Regions from separate parts of the Actinoplanes missouriensis 431 genome, predicted to be linked through region 2. Evidence: riboswitches for the same ligand, from Rfam matches in the RefSeq annotation. Region 2 holds a riboswitch; the other holds the start of a gene.

Region 1 (3,405 bases), 490 kb from region 2:
GACAGCTTCGCGGCGAACATCGCGGCCGCCCGCATCGGGCCGACCGTGTGCGAGCTGGACGGCCCGATGCCGATCGAGAACAGGTCGAAGACGGAGACGGCCAAGATCATGACTCCGGTGAGATCAGCGCGGCATAGGCCGCGGCGTCGAGAACCTCGGGGGTACGGGTGACGCGCACCCGGTAGAGCCAGCCGGCGCCGTACGGATCCGAGTTGATCAGACCCGGGTCGTCGGCGAGCGCCTTGTTGACCTCCACGATCTCCCCATCGGCCGGCGCATAGACCTCGCTGACGGATTTGGTCGACTCGATCTCGCCACACGTCTCGCCGGCCGTGGTGACGGCGCCGACCTCGGGCAGGTCGACGAAGACCACGTCACCGAGGGCGTCCGCGGCGAACGCGGTGATGCCGACCGTGGCGATCTCGTCGTCGGTGAGCCACTCGTGGTCACGGCTGTAGCGAAGGTTCAAGGGGATCACTGGGGGCTCCTGCGGTAGAAGGGCAGCGCGACGACCTCGGCGTCCTCGCGGGTGCCACGGACGTCGACGACCAGACGGGTGCCGGGCGCCGCGAACACGGGTGGGACGTAGGCCATGGCGATCGGGTGACCAAGCGTCGGCGACGGCGCGCCACTGGTCACCTCGCCGATCCGCTCGCCGCTGACCGGATCGAGCACCGCATGGCCACTGCGTGGCGCGCGGCGGCCGGCCGTGACCAGGCCGGTCAGCACGGTCGACGGCCCCTGGGCGGCGACGCGGCGCAGCGACTCGGCGCCCACGAAGTCCGCCTTGTCCAGGGCGACGATCCGGCCCAGCCCGGCGTGGAAGGGGGTGGTGCGGACGGTGAGCTCGTGCCCGTACAGGGGCATGCCCGCCTCCAGGCGCAGCGTGTCCCGGCAGGCCAGACCGGCGGGGGTGGCGCCGCTCTCCCGCAGGCTCTCCCAGATGGTCGCGGCGTCGGCGTCCGAGCAGTAGATCTCGAAGCCGTCCTCGCCGGTGTACCCGGTGCGGGCCAGCAGCACGTCACAGCCGGCGACCCGCGCCTCGGTGATGCCGTAATAGGGCAGGTCGAGGCTCTCGATGGCCATCGCTTTTGCCGATGCGGGGCCCTGCGTGGCGATCACTTCCGCCGATGCGGGGCCCTGCGTGGCGATCACTTCCGCCGATGCGGGGCCCTGCACCGCGATCAGCGAGCCGCCGGCGTCGGTGATCCGGACCGCGAACCCGTTGGCGTGCTCGCCGAGCATGGCCCGGACCATCGGGGCGTTCGCCGCGTTCGCCACCACCAGGAACCGGTCGGCCGCGAGCCGGTAGACGACCAGGTCATCGAGGACGCCGCCGGTGGTATGGCAGAGCATCGTGTACTTGGCGCGGCCGACCTTGACCGTCGAGAGACGGCCGGCGAGGGCGTAGTCGAGGAATTCCGCGGCGTTGCGGCCGGTGACCTCGATGCGGCCCATGTGGCTGAGGTCGAAGAGCCCCGCGGCGGTCCGCACGGTGTGGTGCTCGGCGATGTCACTGCCGTACCGCAGCGGCATGGTCCAGCCGGCGAACGTGGTCAGATGCGCGCCGAGGCGCGTGTGGACGTCGAAGAGCGCAGTGCGTCTCACGGGAGGCTCCAAGGTCGTGACAGGTTGGGGCCTCCCTCGCTCTGTCATGGGGCCTGAGAGCTTCACCGCCGTTACGGGCGGTTTGCACCGTGGGCGCGTTCGTCTCGCGAACGGCTTTCCAGAGTCGCCTGACCGCAGCGGTACGTGGGCCTGAGAGATTCTGAGGGAGAAGTTGCTCCTTCGGCGCCTCGCCGGGTTCTCCAGGGCCGTGGGCTCTGGTGCCAGGGCCTTGTGGCTCTGGGTGCAAGGGCCTTGTGGCTCTGGGCGTCAGGGCCTTGTGGCTCTGGTGGCGAGGGCTCTCCCGCTGCGGGTTAGCGGCTTCTTCAGTTGTGGCCTGCAAGCTATCCGGGCCGTCATGATCACGTCAAGCGAGCAGGTGCGCAGGTGAGCGTCGTGATCCCTAGTCACCCGTGGCGGCGGCCTCCTCGTCTCCGGCGGTAGCGCTCTTGTCTCCGGCGGCGGCCTCCTCGCCCGTGGCTGCGGCCTCCTGTTCTGTGGCGGTGGCCTCCTCGAGGACCTTGAGCTGGCGTTCCGCGTCGTCACCGCGCGGCCACAGCACCGCGACCATCGCGCCCGAGCACCCCGGACCATCCGCCACCCCAGCGCCATCGGCGCCCGAGCACCCCGGACCATCCGTCACGCCAGCGCCATCGGCACCCGAGCACCCCGGATCATCCGCCCGCCCCAGCGCGGCTGGCACTCGAGCACCCCGGATCTCCGCCCGCCCCAGCGCGGTCGGCGCCCGAGCACATCGGATCATCCGCTCCGGGTGACGCGGGCCGCTCACCCGGTGGGGGACGATCAGGTTAACCGGGCCGCGACCGGGGCAAGTGGAGACGAAACCCGTCGGGAGGACCTGATGACCATTTACGACAGCACGGTCGACGCTCAGCACAACATCGCCGTTTCCGGTGACCCCGCCGTGATCGCGGCTGACGCCGAAGCCACCGGCGCCGAGCTGGGCATTCCCGCCAAGCGCCGCCTGCTGCCCATCGTCATGACCACGGCGGCGATCGCAGCGGTGACCGCCGCAGCGATCTACGGCGCAGCGAAGGCAATCGAAGCCCGCCGGAGCCGCAGCCGGTGGGAGCAGTTCCGCAGCCGCTTCTAAAGTGGCGAGCGGGTAGTCGCAAGCGACGCTCGAGGCTCGGCGAGTAGCGAGCGTCAAGCGGGAACCACGTAACGCCGGGCCGCGTGTGGACGACGGGCGCAACACGAACCCCCATTCCACACGCGGCCCGCGTTCGTCCAGGCGGTGTGGAATTCGGTATCGCCACGACGGAGGATCCCTACCACCGTTTCGCTCCTTCTTATTATGAAGTCGGCAGTCTTTTCGGGGTAACGGAGATCCTTTCCTGAATACAATGGACTCCACGATCGCGGCAGGGAGCGAAACCTTGACCGTGCGGGGCGACGGCCGAACTGGAGATGGTGGCCGAGCTGGCGGGGGCGGCTGAGCTGGACGAGGCCCCGAAGCTTCGGGAGGTGACGTCGCCACGGGCGGCTCAGGAACCCTGGGCGACTCAGGAACTCTGGGCGGCGGTGGGCCTGCGGAACGATCGGCCTCGTCACGCAGCTGGCGCAGCCGGCGAGCATGCCGTTGCGCGAGACCCCACGTGCGGTGCCGCGCATGCTCCCACCTGAACCGCTCCGCCTCCGGCGAATAATTGCGGCGCGCGCTCGGATCCCGCAAATGCTTCACGGGAAACAAGGAAAGCTGCGCCATGAACCAAGCGTTTCTCGCCCTCCAGGGAATGGCCAACAGAATTCGTCATACCTGGTATGAGCCAATCAAAT
Region 2 (3,405 bases):
GAACGGGTGGGCGCCACGAAGACGCCCCGCCGGTCGTGGTCGGATCCGTCCACGGACAGTCCGTAGGCGCGCGATCCGACCACGACCGACAGCGCGAGCGGGAACATCAGAGGTCGATGACCGTCGCGTCGATCTCGTCGAGCTCGGCGGCGGTGAGCTCCGGTCCGCTCAGCGCGGCGATGTTGTTCTCCAGCTGGCCGACGCTCGACGCGCCGATGATCAGGCTGGTCATCCGCGGGTCGCGCAGCGCCCAGGAGAGCGCCAGCTGGGCGAGGGACTGGCCGCGGCGCTTGGCGATGTCGTTGAGCGCGTGCAGGCGGCCCATGGTCTTCGGGTCGAGGGCGCTCTCGTTGAGGAAGACGCTGGTCCGGATCCGGGAGTCGTCCGGGATGCCGGTGAGGTACCGGTCGGTGAGCAGGCCCTGCTGCAGCGGGCTGAACGCGATGCAGCCGGCGCCGGCGTCGGAGAGGGTGTCGAGCAGGCGGTCGTGCTCGATCCAGCGGTTCAGGATCGAGTAGGACGGCTGGTGGATCAGCAGCGGGGTGCCGAGGTCACGCAGGATCTGGGCGATCTCCGCGGCCTGCGCCGACTTGTAGTTGGAGATCCCGACGTAGAGGGCCTTGCCGGACCGGACGATCGCGTCCAGCGCCGACGCCGTCTCGTGCAGCGGCGTCTCCGGGTCGGGCCGGTGGTGGTAGAAGATGTCGACGTAGTCCAGGCCGAGCCGGGTCAGCGACTGGTCCAGCGACGACACCAGGTACTTCCGTGATCCCCAGTCGCCGTAGGGCCCGTCCCACATCGTGTAGCCGGCCTTCGTCGAGATGATCAATTCATCACGGTACGCCTTGAGGTCCGTCCCCAGCAGCCGGCCGAAGTTCGACTCCGCGCTGCCCGGCGGCGGGCCGTAGTTGTTCGCCAGGTCGAAGTGGGTGACCCCGAGGTCGAAGGCGCGGCGGACGATGGCGCGCTGGGTGTCGAGCGGGCGGGTGTCGCCGAAGTTGTGCCACAGGCCGAGGGAGAGGGCGGGGAGCTTCAGGCCGCTGCGACCGGCACGCCGGTAGGTCATCGTGTCGTAGCGGGCGGAATCAGGGGTGTACGTCACAGACCACACCCTAGGACTGTGATCCAACCGGGTGTGCGCTGGTAGGTTGGTCGTGCCGGCAACACCTGTGCGGAAGAGACCGTCCTCGTGACGGCGCCGAAGGGGCAAACCCTCCCCGGAAAACTCTCAGGCAGAAGGACCGCGTGGGCAGGCGCTCTGAAATACCCGTCTGGGTATGACAGAGGGGGAGGTTGCGTGTCGACCTTCTTCAGAGCCTGGAGTCGCCCATGACGTCACCCTTCGTTCCCCGCCACATCGGTCCGGGTTCGGACGAGCAGACCCACATGCTCAAGGCGGTCGGATACAACTCGCTCGACGACCTGATGGACGCCGCGATCCCGGAGTCGATCCGGTTCCACGGCGACCTGGACCTGCCGGCCGGGATCTCCGAGCAGGAGGCGATCGCCGAGCTGCGCGCGATCGCGGACCGCAACACGGTCGCCACCCCGATGATCGGCCTCGGCTACTACGGCACGCACACGCCCGCGGTGATCAAGCGGAACGTGTTGGAGAACCCGGCGTGGTACACGGCGTACACCCCGTACCAGCCGGAGATCAGCCAGGGCCGGCTCGAGGCGCTGCTGAACTTCCAGACCATGGTCACCGACCTGACCGGGCTGACCACCGCGAACGCGAGCATGCTCGACGAGGCCACGGCGGTCGCCGAGGCGATGACGCTGGCCCGCCGCGCTTCCAAGGTCAAGAGCAACGTGTACGCGGTGGACGCGGACACGTTCCCCCAGACGCTGAGCATCGTGCGGACCCGGGCCGAACCGCTCGGCATCGAGGTCGTGCTGATCGACCCGGAGGAGCCGGAGACGCTGCCGGACGAGTTCTTCGGCCTGCACCTGCAGTACCCGGGGGCGTCCGGTGAGGTCCGCGACCACGCCGCGCTGGTGGAGCTCGCGCACGAGCGGGGCGCCCTGGTCACGGTCGCGGCGGATCTGCTCGCGCTGACCGTGCTGCGGGCACCCGGCGAGATCGGCGTGGACATCGCCGCCGGCACGACACAGCGGTTCGGCGTGCCGCTCGGCTTCGGTGGCCCGCACGCCGGATACCTGGCCGTGCGCGCCGGCCTGGAGCGTTCGCTGCCCGGCCGCCTGGTCGGCGTGTCGAAGGACGCCGACGGCGCGCCCGCCTACCGTCTCGCGCTGCAGACCCGGGAGCAGCACATCCGCCGGGAGAAGGCGACCAGCAACATCTGCACCGCGCAGGTGCTGCTCGCCGTGATGGCCAGCATGTACGCGGTCTACCACGGCCCGCAGGGCCTTCGGGAGATCGCCGACGGGGTGCACGCGCACGCTTCCCGGATCGCCGGCAGCCTGCGGGAGGCCGGCATCGAGGTGCAGAACGACACCTACTTCGACACGGTCACCGCGGTGGTGCCGGGCCGGGCCGAGGCGATCGTGGCCGAGGCGGCGCGACGCGGTGTGGACCTGCGCCTGGTCGACGCGGACCGGGTGTCGGTCTCCTGCGACGAGACGACCACGGACGAGCACGTGGCGACCGTGGTGGCCGCGTTCGGCGCCGAGCTCGCGATGATCTGGGGGGTGTCCGGCGGCTGGCCGGAGCGCACCACCGAGTACCTGACCCACCCGGTCTTCAACACCCACCACTCCGAGACCTCGATGCTGCGCTACCTGCGCAAGCTCTCGGACCGGGACTACGCCCTGGACCGGGGCATGATCCCGCTCGGCTCCTGCACGATGAAGCTGAACGCCACCACCGAGATGGAGGCGATCACCTGGCCGGAGTTCGCCAACATCCACCCCTTCGCCCCGGCGAACCAGATCCAGGGGTACGAGGACCTGGTCGCCCAGCTGGAGGGCTGGCTCGCCGAGATCACCGGTTACGACGCCGTCAGCGTGCAGCCGAACGCCGGCTCGCAGGGTGAGCTGGCCGGCCTGCTCGCGATCCGCGGCTACCACCGCTCGCGCGGCGAGACGCACCGCGACGTCTGCCTGATCCCGTCCAGCGCCCACGGCACGAACGCGGCCTCCGCGGTGATGGCCGGCATGCGGGTGGTCGTGGTGGCCTGCGACGCGGACGGCAACGTCGACCTGGCCGACCTGGACGCCAAGATCGAGAAGCACCGCGACAGCCTCTCGGCGATCATGGTGACCTACCCGTCGACCCACGGCGTCTACGAGACCTCGATCGCGGAACTCTGCGCGAAGGTGCACGACGCCGGCGGCCAGGTCTACGTCGACGGCGCGAACCTCAACGCGCTGGTCGGCTTCGCCAAGCCGGGCAAGTTCGGCGCCGACGTGTCGCACCTCAACCTGCACAAGACGTTCTGCATC

Evidence for each region. A riboswitch is a leader RNA that binds a small molecule or an ion and turns the genes downstream of it on or off. The one in region 2 is predicted to bind glycine.
Region 1: it holds a riboswitch for glycine, as region 2 does, so the genes downstream of both, gcvT (glycine cleavage system aminomethyltransferase GcvT) here and gcvP (aminomethyl-transferring glycine dehydrogenase) in region 2, are expected to answer to the same signal.

Annotation. Positions count from the first base shown of each region.
Region 1 is NC_017093.1:4,898,893-4,902,297, forward strand. It holds gene AMIS_RS22970 (L-serine ammonia-lyase) at 1-110, opposite strand, end outside; gene gcvH (glycine cleavage system protein GcvH) at 107-478, opposite strand; gene gcvT (glycine cleavage system aminomethyltransferase GcvT) at 475-1,608, opposite strand; glycine riboswitch at 1,648-1,732, opposite strand; glycine riboswitch at 1,737-1,822, opposite strand; gene AMIS_RS42890 (hypothetical protein) at 2,009-2,206, opposite strand; gene AMIS_RS22985 (hypothetical protein) at 2,399-2,719, shown strand.
Region 2 is NC_017093.1:4,412,085-4,415,489, reverse strand. It holds gene AMIS_RS20670 (nucleotidyltransferase domain-containing protein) at 1-107, opposite strand, end outside; gene mgrA (L-glyceraldehyde 3-phosphate reductase) at 107-1,102, opposite strand; glycine riboswitch at 1,163-1,254, shown strand; gene gcvP (aminomethyl-transferring glycine dehydrogenase) at 1,330-3,405, shown strand, end outside.